One region of the Microbacterium ginsengiterrae genome, then DNA from elsewhere that is predicted to be linked to it. Evidence: predicted binding sites of a transcription regulator. Region 1 holds the regulator's gene; the other holds the start of a gene.
What was found. The regulator LexA, encoded in region 1, represses DNA repair genes until DNA is damaged. The targets are predictions, from matches to a motif close to TCGAACANNTGTTCGA.

Region 1 (6,915 bases):
ACCACCGGCGAGTCGGCGCTCGATGATCTCGTCGCCGCCCTGCTCGCGCAACGCCTCGCGTACCGCGGCGAACGCGCCGACGCCGGGGACGAGCAGCCCGTCGGCCTCCAGAGCCTCGGCTCGGTCACCGGTGAGTCTCGCATCGGCGCCGGCGGCGATGAGCGCCTTGACTGCGGAGTGGACGTTGCCCGACCCGTAGTCGTAGACGACGACGGAGCGAGTCACAATGCACCCTTCGTCGAGGGGATGCCGTCGACGAGCGGGTCGAGCGCCTTCGCCTGACGGAAGGCACGTGCGAACGCCTTGAACTCGGCTTCGGCGATGTGGTGCGGGTCGCGCCCCCCGAGCACGCGGACGTGCACGGTGAGTGCCGCGTTAAACGTGATCGCCTCGAAGGCGTGACGCACGAGAGACCCGGTGAAGTGGCCTCCGATGAGGTGGTGCTCGAACCCGGCGGGCTCACCCGTGTGCACGAGGTAGGGCCGGCCGCTGATGTCGACGACGGCCTGCGCGAGCGCCTCGTCCAGCGGTACGAGCGCGTCGCCGTAGCGCGAGATGCCGGCCTTGTCGCCGAGCGCCTCGCCGATCGCCTGCCCGAGCACGATCGAGATGTCCTCCACCGTGTGGTGCGCGTCGATGTCGGTGTCACCGGATGCGCGGACGGTGAGGTCGGTCAGCGAGTGCTTCGCGAACGCCGTCAGCATGTGGTCGAAGAAGGGCACAGAGCTGTCGATGCTGCTGCGCCCTGTGCCGTCGAGGTTGAGTTCGAGTTCGACGGTCGACTCGGACGTGCTGCGACTGCGGGATGCCGTACGAGGAGCGCTCATGATGTCGAGTCTATCGACGCCAGTGCATCCAGGAACGCGGTGGTCTCGGCCTCGGTGCCCGCTGTCACCCTGAGGTGATTGGGGATGCCGACGTCGCGGACGAGGATGCCGCGCTCGTACAGCGCCTGGAACGTCGCACGGGGGTCTGCGACCCCGCCGAACAGGACGAAGTTCGACCATGATTCGTGCGGCAGGTAACCCAGCGCCTCGAGCGTGGCCGTGATGCGATCGCGCTGCTCGACGATCTCGTCCACCATGCCGAGCATCGTGTCGGAATTGCGGAGGGCCGCGACCGCGGCCGCCTGTGTGATGCCGCTGAGGTGGTACGGAAGGCGGACGAGCCGCAGGGCGTCGATGAACGCCGGGTCAGCGGCGAGGTAGCCCACTCTGGCACCGGCGAATGCGAAGGCCTTGCTCATCGTGCGGGAGACCGCGAGGCGCGGTCGGCCCTCCAGCAGCGTCAATGCCGACTCCGCGTCGCGGGGCGCGAACTCCTGGTACGCCTCGTCGACGACGACGATCCCCCGCGCGGCCTCGTACACAGCCGAGACGACATCGAGTCCGAGCGGAGTGCCGGTGGGGTTGTTGGGCGAGCAGAGCATCACGATGTCGGGGTCGGCCTGCTCAACCTGCGCCGCGGCTTCCTCCGCCGTGATCGTGTAGTCCGGCTCGCGCTCCCCCGCGATCCATCGCGCGCCGGTTCCCTGCGCGATGAGCGGGTACATCGAGTACGTCGGACCGAAGCTGAACACGGTGCGCCCTGGACCGCCGAAGGCCTGCATGATGTGCTGCAGCACCTCGTTGGAGCCGTTCCCCGCCCAGATCTGCTCCGGTTCGAGGTTGTGCCCGAGGTAGTCGGCGAACGCCTGCCGCAGCGTCGTGAACTCCCGGTCGGGGTAGCGGTTCACCTCGCGCAGAGCGACAGCGATGTCATCGAGGATGTCGCTGGCGACCTCGTCGGGAACGGGATGGGTGTTCTCGTTGACGTTCAGCGCGACGGGCAGCGGGGCCTGCGGTGCGCCGTAGGGTGTGAGGCCGCGAAGATCATCGCGGAGGGGAAGGTCGCCGAGAGAAACAGTCACCTTACCCATGTTAACGGCGGTGCCGCCCCTCGAGGCCGCTCAGTCGGTGTACTCCGCGGGGATCGCGATCTGCTGACCCACCTGCAGCGAACCGGTGCCGAGCGCGTTCAGCCGCTCGATGGCACTGATCACGGTGCGCGGGTCAGCGCTCGGTGCGACGGATTCGGCGATCGACCAGAGGGTGTCGCCGGGCAGGACCGTGACCGTCGCGAAGCTGACGGTCTGCGCCTCGTCTCCGGACGCGAGGGCGGAGCCGCCGCTGATCGCCGCGAAGGCGATACCCGCAGCGAGCGGAAGCGCAGCGAGGCCCGCGAGCACGCGCCTGCCGCGCGCCGTCAGGCGGAGCCGCGTAGCCGGACGAACGGCGGTGACGGACGGTGCGGTGACGGTGATGGTGCTCATGTGATCTCCTCTGCCTCTTTGGCGTAGCGTTCGCATCCGCCGCTCGGCCGGGAGCGACGAATGCGAAGCTACGTACCGAACTTATCTTCGAATTCGAACATCTGTCAAGAATTGTTCGAAACCCTGCACCCTCTTGCGCCCGACACGCTCGAACAGATCTTCCGAATCGGGCGATTTCTCGGATACGGTTTCGATAAGGACACCCCACCACGGGCCACCGACATTCGAATCGCCGCACCGGCAACGCCCCCGAAGGAGCAGACATGAGCGACAACGCCGTCACCGAAGCGGAGGCGCCGCGGACCCGTCGGCGGAAGAGCCTCAGCCAGAAGCAGATGGCGATCCTCGAGGTGATCCAGGCATCGATCGCCGCGCACGGCTATCCGCCGAGCATGCGAGAGATCGGCGACGCGGTGGGGCTCAAGTCGCTCTCGAGCGTCACCCACCAGCTCGGTCAGCTCGAGCTCAGCGGCTACCTCCGTCGCGACCCGGGCAAGACCAGGGCGATGGAGGTCCTGATCGACCTCCCCGGCACGAGTGGCGAGAACCCGGCGGACACGAACACCCCCGTCGGCGACGCGGCCATGGTCCCCCTCGTCGGTCAGATCGCGGCCGGCGTGCCGATCACGGCGGAGCAGCAGGTCGAAGAGATCTTCCCCCTTCCGCGCCAGCTGGTGGGCAAGGGCGATCTGTTCATGCTCAAGGTCACGGGCGAGTCGATGATCGATGCCGCCATCTGCGACGGCGACTGGGTCGTCGTCCGCACCCAGAACACCGCCGAGAACGGCGAGATCGTCGCCGCCATGCTCGACGGCGAGGCCACGGTGAAGACCTTCCGGCAGCGCGACGGCCACACCTGGCTGCTCCCCCGGAACAGCTCCTTCGAACCGATCCTCGGAGACGACGCCACCGTTCTGGGCAAGGTCGTCGCCGTCCTCCGCGCCGTCTGACCACGCGACGCATCGACGTCGCAGGAACCATTCTCGGGTGTCGGACGCCCCGCATAGGCTGGGAGCATGCCTCAGCCGTACGGAACCTGGTCATCGCCGTTCGCCGCTGCCGACATCGCGTCGTCCGCGCCACGCATCGACGGCGCGCGATTCGTCGGTGATGAGATCTGGTGGGGCGAGTCGGTCCCGGCCGAGAGCGGGCGGGTGACCGTACGACGCTCGTCGGGCGACACGGTACTCCCTGCGCCGTGGAGCGCGCGCTCACGCGTGCACGAGTACGGCGGTGGCGCCTGGACGGCCGACGAACAGGGGACCCTCTTCTTCGTGGAGGCCTCGGATCAGCGCGTGTATCGGTTGCAGCCGGGGAGCGAGCCGGAGGCGCTCACCGCGGTGGGAGCTGACGGGCGTGGCCCGCGCCATGGCGGGCTGCGGTTCCAGCACGGCCGGCTCCTCGCGGTCCGCGAGGACCTCGGCGCCGATCCGCACCGTCGGGCGATCATCGAGGTGCCGCTGGACGGGCGTGCAGCGGACGAAGCCGACGCCGTCCGCGTGGTCGTCGAGGGATCATCGTTCTTCGCCCACCCCGTGCTCTCCCCCGACGGCCGCAGCGTCGCATACGTCGAATGGAGCGGCACACGGATGCCGTGGCAGAGCGCTCAGCTCCACGTCCGCACCGAAGGGGCCGGCGGTGCCTTCGAGGAGGCGACGATCGACACCGTCAGTGCCCTCCAACCTCATTGGATCAGCGACTCCGAACTGCTCTACCTCGATGACCGCCCGATCGCAGACGACGGCCCAGTGCGCTGGAGCCTGCACCGCGCGGTGCGGGATGCGAGCGGGTCGTGGCAACGGGCGGGCGTGATCGCCCCTGCGGACGCCGACACCGGGTACGGTCTCTGGGTCCTCGGCAACCGCTGGTATCAGCCTCTTCCCGACGGGCGGATCGTCGCAGTCCGCACGAACGGGGCCGACGAGGTCGTCGTCGTCGACCGCGACGGCGCCGTCCAGACACTTGAGGTCCCCGCCAGTGCCCATGTCAGCGTCGACGACGTCAGCGGGACGCGGGTTCTGCTGTCCGGAGGGGGTGCGACGGTCAACGCCGGCCTGTGGGTCGCCGATGTGGAATCCGGCGACGTCAGCGCCGTCCGAGGCGGAGCGCCGGCCGATTCCGCATGGATGCCGCCGGCCCGCGCATTCACGATCGACGGCGCGCACGGCCCCGTACACGCCTTCGACTATCCGCCGGCCAATCCGAATGTCGTCGCACCGGACGGCGAACTGCCGCCGTACATCGTCTTCGTGCACGGCGGCCCCACCGCGCACGTCGCCGGGGCCGCGTCCGCGGCGATCGCGTTCTACACGAGCCGCGGCATCGGCGTCCTCGACGTCAACTACGGCGGATCCACGGGCTACGGCCGTGCCTACCGGGAACGGCTCGACGGGCAGTGGGGGGTCGTCGACGTCGATGACGTCCTCGCCGCCGCGCGCGGCCTCGCCGAATCAGGGCGCGCCGACCCCCGCCGGATCGCGATCCGCGGCGGATCAGCCGGCGGCTGGACCGTGCTGTCCGCGCTCGTGCGCGGCGGAGTGTTCGCGGCGGGGATCAGTCGCTACGGCGTCGCGGATCTCCGCATGCTCGCGGAGGACGCGCACGACTTCGAGAAGCATTACATCGACGGCCTCGTCGGCCAGCTGCCGGAGGCGGAGCAGGTGTACGTCGAGCGTTCGCCCCTCACGCACACCGACCGCATCGACGTCCCGGTCCTGCTGCTGCAGGGTGAGGACGATCAGGTCGTCCCCCCGTCGCAGTCCGAGGCGATCCGGGATGCCCTCGCCGAGCGGGGCGTCCCGCACGAGTACGTCCTGTACCCGGGCGAGGGCCACGGATTCCGCAAGGCGGAGACGATCGTCGATTCGCTCGAACGGGAGCTGGCGTTCCTCGGACGCGCGTTCGGTTTCACTTCGACTCGCTAGCGCTCGCTCAGCACAAGCACTTCGACTCGCTAGTCGCTCAGTACGAGCCGCCCGGCTCTGAGGGTCACTCCCCCATGCGGTTGCGCAGGCGCATGGCGCGCTCGGCTTCGCGGGTGTCCTGCCGCTCGCGCAGGGTCTGACGCTTGTCGAACTCGCGCTTACCCTTCGCCAAGGCGATCTCGACCTTGGCCCGCCCGTCGAGGAAGTACAGCTTCAAGGGCACGAGCGTGTAGCCGCCGGCGGAGACGGCGTGCTCGAGCTTCTGGATCTCCTCACGGTGCATGAGGAGTTTGCGCACGCGCTTGGCCGAGTGGTTCGTCCAGTGCCCCTGCGAGTATTCGGGGATGTGCACGGAGTCGAGGAAGATCTCCTTGCCCTTGATGAAGGCGTAGCCGTCGGAGAGGTTCGCCCGTCCCTGTCGGAGCGACTTCACCTCGGTGCCGGTGAGCACGAGACCCGCCTCGTACGACTTCTCGATGTTGTAGTCGTGACGAGCGCGACGATTGGTCGCGATGACCTTCTCCCCGCGTTCCCTTGGCATGGTTCTCTCCTGTGCATCCGGTCGTACAGCCAGCCCTCCACCCTATAACAGCGCGGGCCTCGGAGGAGCGGATGCTACGTGCGCAGCCAGCGACGGATCGCGAACCCGGCCGACAGCGCAGCCAGGATCACACCGATGGCGATGAGGACGGGAACGACGAGGAAGGCATCCTGCATCGTCACCCATGTCGTGATGAACGGCACGCGGCCCTTCAGGTATCCCTCGACGCCGAAGTGCATGCCCGCGATCACGGCACCGCTGGCGAGTGCGGAGCCGAGGAACGCGGCGAACACGCCCTCGAGGACGAACGGCGTCTGGATGAATCGGTTCGAAGCACCCACCAGGCGCATGATCCCGATCTCCTTGCGTCGCGCATAGGCGGACAGGCGGATCGTCGTCGCGATGAGCAGCACCGCGGCGATGAGCATGAGCACGGCGATGCCGACGGCGATGTACGTGGCGACCGTCAGTGCCGAGAACAGCGGATCGAGATACTGACGCTGATCGAGCACCTCCTCGACCCCGCTGACGCCGCTGAACGCCTCCACGATGACCTGGGACTGCGTCGGGTCCTTCAGCGTGACCCAGAACGTCTCGAACATCTGGTCCTCGGTGAGGACGCTGGCCTGCTCGGAGCCGATCTGTTCGATGAGGTTGGCGTACGCCTCCTCCTTCGTCTCGAAGCGCACCTCGCTGATCAGCGTGTTCAGCGCGGGCCCGGCGAGCTCGTCGTTCACCTGCGCGATCTGTTCCTCGGTGGCGGCGCCGTCCAGGCACGTCTCGGCCTCCGAGACGGAAGAGCACATGTACACGGCGACCTGAGCACGCTCGGTCCAGTAGTCGCGCATGGTGCTGATCTGGCCCTGCATGAGGATCGCCGCGCCGACGAACGTCAGCGAGATGAACGTCACGAGCACGACGGAGATCACCATCGAGATGTTGCGACGGAGGCCTCCGAGTGCCTCCATCAGGATCAGTCCCACCCTCACGAGGTCGGCCCCACTTCCTCGTCGTCGGCGGCATCGGACAGGCCGAGGCGGTCGGCGACACCGAGCTCTGCCACATCGACCTCGGGAAGGACGATGGGGTGCGTCCGCGGCCCGGAGGGACGCGGGGCGCTCTCCGCGGATGCCTCGGCC
Region 2 (6,915 bases), 2.3 Mb from region 1:
GGCGCTCGAGAAGGATCAGCGGCGCGACGGCTTCCCGTTGCTGCTCGTGATCCTCGCCTGCCTCGGAGCGGTCGACGAGTGGTTCTTCATCGGTAACGAGGTCGCCCAGAACATCAGCGCCTTCACCGTCGGTGGCCTCATCGGTCGCACGGCGTTCCTCATGCCGGTGCTCCTGCTGTTCCTCGCCGGATGGCTGTTCCGGCACCCCTCGTCCGTCCACGACAACGGCCGGATCGGGATCGGCTTCGGGCTCTTCGTGATCTCCATCGCCGGCATATGCCACGTCGCAGGCGGCCAGCCGGAACCGAGGGAGGGCATGCCCGCCCTGAGCGCGGCCGGTGGCCTGTTCGGGTGGATGCTCGGTCAACCCCTCACGTACCTCACCGATGTCGTCGCCTACATCGTGCTCGGACTGCTCGCCGCGCTGAGCATCCTCATCATCACCAAGACCCCGCCGAACCGGATCGGTGCGCGCCTCGGCGACCTCTACGCCTGGATGTTCGGCGCCGAGCGCCCCGTCCCCGCGGCCGAGGCTCCCGTCGAGGAGACTCCGGCCGATGAGGCAGACGATTCGCTGCCCTGGTGGCGTCGCAACAAGACGGGCCGTGAGGAGGATCCCGATGAGGGGATCGGTTCGCAGGACCTCACCGAACTCCTCACTCCGAACGACGATGCGGTGGACAACACCGCGTACGACCAGGCCGTCATCCTCGCCGACCCCTCCGATGCAGCCACCGAGGTCCTCACCGATGTCGAGGGCGTCATGGCCGGCCTCGGCGCTCGCGGGAACACCGGGTTGCTCGACGACTCGGGCGACACCGGCGAGCAGCCGGAGCTTCCCGGTCTCTCCGGCTTCGGCACCGACGGGCCGGGGGAGCGGGGCCTGCAGGCACCGAGCACTCCCTATGTGCTCCCGTCGCCCGGTGTGCTGAGTGAGGGCCCGCCGTCCGTCGCACGTTCCGAGGCGAACGACCGGATCGTCGAACAGATCACGAGCGTGCTGAGCCAGTTCAAGGTCGACGCCAAGGTCACCGGGTTCTCCCGCGGGCCGACGGTGACGCAGTACGAGGTCGAGGTCGGCCACGGCGTCAAGGTCGAGAAGATCACGCAGCTCAGCAACAACATCGCCTATGCGGTCGCGTCCAATGACGTGCGCATCCTCTCGCCGATCCCCGGCAAGAGCGCGATCGGAATCGAGATCCCCAACACGGACCGCGAGACGGTCGCCCTCGGCGACGTGCTCCGCTCCGCTGCGGCGCACAAGAGCACCCACCCGCTCACGGTCGGTGTGGGCAAGGACGTCGGCGGCAACTTCGTCGTCGCGAACCTCGCGAAGATGCCCCACCTGCTCGTCGCGGGTTCCACCGGCTCCGGTAAGTCGAGCTTCGTGAACTCGATGATCACGAGCCTGCTCATGCGGGCGCGCCCTTCGGACGTGCGCATGGTGCTCATCGACCCCAAGCGCGTCGAGCTGACCAGTTACGCCGGTGTCCCGCACCTGATCACGCCGATCATCACCAACCCGAAGAAGGCAGCCGAGGCGCTGCAGTGGGTGGTGAAGGAGATGGACATGCGGTACGACGACCTCGCGTCGTTCGGCTTCCGTCACATCGATGACTTCAACAAGGCGGTGCGCGCCGGCGAGGTGGAGGTGCCCGTCGGCAGCGAACGCGTCCTCAAGCCGTACCCGTACCTGCTCGTCGTCGTCGACGAGCTCGCCGACCTCATGATGGTCGCCCCGCGCGATGTCGAGGACTCGATCGTCCGCATCACCCAGCTCGCCCGCGCCTCCGGCATCCACCTCGTGCTGGCGACGCAGCGACCCAGCGTCGACGTCGTCACCGGTCTCATCAAGGCCAACGTCCCGTCGCGGCTCGCGTTCGCCGTGACGAGCGTCACCGACAGTCGCGTGATCCTCGACGCGCCGGGCGCGGACAAGCTCATCGGTCAGGGCGACGCCCTGTTCTCGCCCATGGGGTCCTCGAAGCCCTTCCGCCTGCAGGGCGCGTGGGTCGAGGAGAGCGAGATCGACGCCGTGGTCAAGCACGTGACGGCTCAGGCGCGGCCGGAATACCGCCCGGACGTCCAGGAGGCGCTGGATCCGGCGAAGAAGAAGGAGGTCGACGAGGACATCGGTGACGATCTCGAGGTGCTGCTGGCGGCCGCCGAGCTCGTCGTCTCCTCGCAGTTCGGTTCCACCTCGATGCTGCAGCGCAAGCTGCGGGTCGGCTTCGCGAAGGCCGGACGCCTCATGGACCTGCTCGAATCGCGCGAGATCGTCGGACCATCGGAGGGCTCGAAGGCCCGTGACGTGCTGGTGACCGCCGAACAACTCCCGGCCGTGATGGCCAAGCTCCGCGGCGAGGATGTTCCGGCCGCCCCGGCACCGTCCGCTGCACCGGCGGCAGCCGCTCATGCCGCACCTCCGGCGTCGGTCGACTACGGCCGCGACCCGATCGAGGCGCAGTTCGACGGGCTCCCCGTTGTCGACGACGGTGAGGGCGACGAAGACGCCTGGGGCCTGACGGGACGCGACTGATGGCGATTCCTCGGCAGCTGCCCAACGCGATCACGATCGCCCGCATTCCGCTCGCGGTCGTCTTCTTCATCCTCCTCCTGCTGGGCGGAACCCACGGTCTCGACGACATCGTGATCCGGTGGGTCGCCGGCGCGCTGTTCGTGTTGGCGATCTCGACGGACTGGGTCGACGGATACCTCGCTCGCCGTTATGACATCGTCAGCGACTTCGGCAAGCTCTGGGATCCGATCGCCGACAAGCTCCTCACCGGCGCCGGATTCGTCGGGCTCGCCATCCTCGGTGAGTGGCCGTGGTGGGTCGTCATCATCATCCTGCTGCGCGAGTGGGGGATCACCGTCCACCGGTTCATGGTCGCGAGCGATCACATCGTCGCCGCCGCATGGATGGGCAAGGTGAAGACCGCGTTCCAGGCCGTCGCCCTCGGCTGGTGGTTGCTGCCGCTGCATGAGCTCATCGGCATGGACTGGTGGACCGGCATCGGCCTCGTCCTCATGTACGCGACCCTCGTCCTCACGGTCGCGAGCGGCATCGATTACGTCGTGTCCCAGGTCCGGGGCGCGCGGGCCGAACGGCGATGAGCACGGCAGCCGAGTTGGTCGCCGCGCTCGCCTCGCGGGGTTGGACTCTCGGGGTCGCGGAGTCGTTGACCGGCGGCGCACTGACGGCGGCTGTGGTGTCCGTGCCGGGAGCCTCGCAGGTCCTGCTCGGCGGAGTCGTCGCATACGCCACACCGGTGAAGCACTCGGTACTCGGCGTGGACGCTGCGCTTCTGGAGGCCCGCGGTCCCGTGGATCCGGACGTCGCCACGCAGATGGCCGACGGTGTGCGCGCCGCCGTCGCGGTCGACGAACGCCCGGCCGATGTGGGACTGTCCACGACGGGCATCGCCGGCCCGGACTCCCCGGACGGGCAGCCGGTCGGCACCGTGCACATCGGTGTCGCCACGCCTGCGGGGACGCGGACGCGCGCCTACCTCTTCCAGGGAGACCGGTCGGCCGTGCGGGCGCAGTCGGTGGATGCTGCGATCGAGCTCGCGCTCTCTGTGCTCGGGGAATAGGGGCAGGTGCGCCCGCGTTGTCATCTTTGTGTCGTTCTCAACGAAACCACAGCGTAAGACGGTAGCGTTTCCGGTGTCGTGTCGCGTTAGACTGGCGATCCGTTCGGAGGAGACTTCGATCTGGGGAATGGAGAGGAGGTTCCGATGATTCTTGTACGACAGGAAATCGGCGATGTGCTGAGGAACTTCCGCCTGCAGAAGGGTCGCACTCTCCGGCAGGTCGCGAGTAAAGCGTCGGTGGCGCTCGGATACCTCAGCGAAGTCGAGCGTGGCCAGAAGGAGGCCTCCAGCGAGATCCTCGCTTCGGTGGCCGAGGCACTCGATGTCCCCATCTCCCGGATCATGCGCGAGGTCGGTGACCGCATCTCTGTGCTCGAGGGCATGCAGGTGTTCCCCGATGTGGTGCCGGACGATCTCGTCGCCTCGGTCGAGCCCGAGCTCTCGCTGCACTGACGCGCCCTACGGCTGACAGCGGATGCGACGCAGTGAGTTCCTTCGCGCCGTCGAAGATGAGTTCGGACCCCGTGCCATCGCATTGATGGACGATCTCGTGCTGTCCGCCGTCGGCGGTCGGACTGCATCCGAGGCCCTCCGGTCAGGCGTGCCGCCGCGCGACATCTGGACTGCGCTGTGTGAGGAGACGGACGTGCCGGCGGAGCGCCGTTACGGTGTCGGCCGCCTGGAACCTCGTCGCCACTGAAGGCCCTGCCGTCGCGACGCGCGGGCGGCGTGTCGTCGAATATGTGTTCGAAAAGGGCGTATCGTTCTGCACAAGTGGTTTCGAGTGTCTGTCATCCACGGTTCGTCGCGTCTCTGATCCGATGTCGGAGGCCCCTCGTACGGTGATTCCAGGCATACAAGCCATACGCCTTGTCGGAGAGATCGCCCAGCCGGAGCGACCGCGACAGCCTACAGGCGGCACCACGCGAACACATGAGGAGCACGTCATGCCATCAACCGCAGACCGCGAGAAGTCTCTGGAATCAGCTCTCGCTCAGATCGACCGCCAGTTCGGAAAGGGCTCGGTCATGCGGCTGGGCAGTGACGAGCGCGCCCCCGTCGCCGTCGTCCCGACCGGTTCGATCGCGCTGGACGTCGCCCTCGGAGTCGGTGGACTCCCGCGTGGACGCATCGTCGAGATCTACGGTCCTGAGTCCTCGGGTAAGACGACCCTGACTCTCCACGCGATCGCCAACGCCCAGAAGGCGGGCGGTATCGCCGCGTTCATCGATGCGGAGCACGCGCTCGATCCCGAGTACGCGAAGAAGCTCGGCGTCGACATCGATGCGCTGCTGGTGTCGCAGCCCGACACCGGAGAGCAGGCGCTCGAGATCGCCGACATGCTGGTGCGTTCCGGTGCCATCGACCTCATCGTCATCGACTCGGTGGCAGCGCTCGTTCCCCGTGCGGAGATCGAGGGCGAGATGGGCGACTCCCACGTCGGCCTCCAGGCTCGACTGATGTCGCAGGCACTGCGCAAGCTGACCGGTGGACTTAATCAGACGAACACCACGATGATCTTCATCAACCAGCTGCGCGAGAAGATCGGAGTGTTCTTCGGCTCGCCCGAGACGACGGCCGGAGGTAAGGCACTGAAGTTCTACGCCTCGGTCCGCATGGACATCCGTCGTATCGAGACGCTCAAGGACGGCACCGACGCGGTGGGAAACCGTACGCGCGTCAAGGTCGTGAAGAACAAGATGGCGCCGCCGTTCAAGCAGGCGGAGTTCGACATCCTCTACGGCGTCGGAATCTCCCGCGAGGGCAGCCTGATCGACTTCGGCGTGGAGCACGGCATCGTCAAGAAGTCCGGCTCGTGGTACACCTACGACGGCGACCAGCTCGGGCAGGGCAAGGAGAACGCCCGCAACTTCCTGATCAAGAATCCCGACATCGCGCTGACGATCGAGACGCAGATCAAGCAGAAGCTCGGGATCGGGGGCGCAGGTCCCGAGGGCGTCGGAGCACCGGCCGCCGACGAGCTGGCACAGCGCCGTCCGGCCTGATGACTGTGCAGCGCCCTCCGATCGGTGGAGTGAGCCATGAGTGACGGGGGCGAGGACCGCCTCGCTCCCGTCATCCCGCTGTTCGGTGGCAAGGTCGCACGCGCGTCCGACCTTGCCACCGACGGCGCAAGTGATCATGACCGTCCGGCTGCGCCGCACGCAGTGGGGTCGAGCGGCCGTGGGCGAGAGCAGTCGCGTCGAAAGGACGCGCCGGCAGCTGATGCTTCGGGAAGCTTCGACCCCGACGAAGCCGTCGCGCAGGCCGAGGAGGCGCTCGTGCGGAAGCTCAGGGCGCGTTCGCTCTCCATCTCGGAGGCTCGACAGGTTCTGCGCGAGAAGCATCTCGACGCGGCTGCCGTCGACGACGTCATCGACCGATTCTGTGAGCGCGGATACCTGGACGATGGGCTGCTCGCGGAGCATCTCGTCATCTCCGGGGTCGAGCGCAAAGGTCAGGGCCGCGTGGCCCTCTCGCGGTCCCTTGCGCAGCGGGGGATTCCCCGTGACGTGATCGATGCCGCGCTCGGAGATCTGCCGGATGATGATGCCGAACGCGCATTGGAGTTCGCCAGGACGAAGGCGCGGTCACTGTCACGACTCGACTTCGACACGGCGTTGCGGCGGCTCGTCGGTCAGCTCGCTCGACGCGGCTACGGCGGCTCCGTCGCCATGACGGCGGCGCGGACGGCGCTCACGGAAGCCTCTCTCGGCGGTCCGAGCAGCGTGCGGTTCGTCGACTCGGAATGATCGGCGGCAACCGCTCGTAGAATGGAAGGCATCATGACTATTCCGCGCAGCGAACCGACGATGATCTCCGCGTCGCCGGCGGCCGTCGACGTCGACGGACGCCACCGAACGTACGAAGTGCGTACCTTCGGATGCCAGATGAACGTGCACGACTCCGAGCGCCTGTCCGGCTCCCTCGAGAGTGCGGGCTATGTGCGGGCGGATGCCGGCACCGAGGCCGATGTCGTCATCATCAACACCTGCGCGGTCCGCGACAACGCCGCAGGGAAGCTCTACGGCACGCTCGGACATCTCGCATCGGTCAAGCGCCGCAAGGAGGGCATGCAGATCGCCGTCGGCGGCTGCCTCGCGCAGATGGACAAGGACGCCGTGCTCGACAAGGCGCCGTGGGTCGATGTGGTCTTCGGAACGCACAACATGGGCTCCCTCCCCGGGCTGCTCGAGCGCGCGAAGCACAACGGTGATGCGGAGCTCGAGATCCTCGAGTCCCTCGAAGTCTTCCCCTCGACGCTCCCGACCAAGCGGGACTCCGCGCACAGCGGCTGGGTGTCGATCTCCGTCGGCTG

Region 2: the regulator LexA is predicted to act here: its motif matches at 4,332-4,347, upstream of recA (recombinase RecA).

The regions. Positions count from the first base shown of each region.
Region 1 is NZ_JACHMU010000001.1:241,083-247,997, forward strand. Features, by position in the region: gene hisH (imidazole glycerol phosphate synthase subunit HisH) at 1-225, opposite strand, end outside; gene hisB (imidazoleglycerol-phosphate dehydratase HisB) at 222-827, opposite strand; gene HD600_RS01255 (histidinol-phosphate transaminase) at 824-1,918, opposite strand; gene HD600_RS01260 (LysM peptidoglycan-binding domain-containing protein) at 1,949-2,311, opposite strand; gene lexA (transcriptional repressor LexA) at 2,575-3,261, shown strand; gene HD600_RS01270 (S9 family peptidase) at 3,328-5,235, shown strand; gene smpB (SsrA-binding protein SmpB) at 5,300-5,776, opposite strand; gene ftsX (permease-like cell division protein FtsX) at 5,851-6,765, opposite strand; gene ftsE (cell division ATP-binding protein FtsE) at 6,762-6,915, opposite strand, start outside.
Region 2 is NZ_JACHMU010000001.1:2,516,163-2,523,077, forward strand. Features, by position in the region: gene HD600_RS12175 (FtsK/SpoIIIE family DNA translocase) at 1-2,539, shown strand, start outside; gene pgsA (CDP-diacylglycerol--glycerol-3-phosphate 3-phosphatidyltransferase) at 2,539-3,117, shown strand; gene HD600_RS12185 (CinA family protein) at 3,114-3,596, shown strand; gene HD600_RS12190 (helix-turn-helix domain-containing protein) at 3,741-4,049, shown strand; gene HD600_RS12195 (DUF3046 domain-containing protein) at 4,072-4,296, shown strand; gene recA (recombinase RecA) at 4,544-5,602, shown strand; gene HD600_RS12205 (regulatory protein RecX) at 5,639-6,349, shown strand; gene miaB (tRNA (N6-isopentenyl adenosine(37)-C2)-methylthiotransferase MiaB) at 6,383-6,915, shown strand, end outside.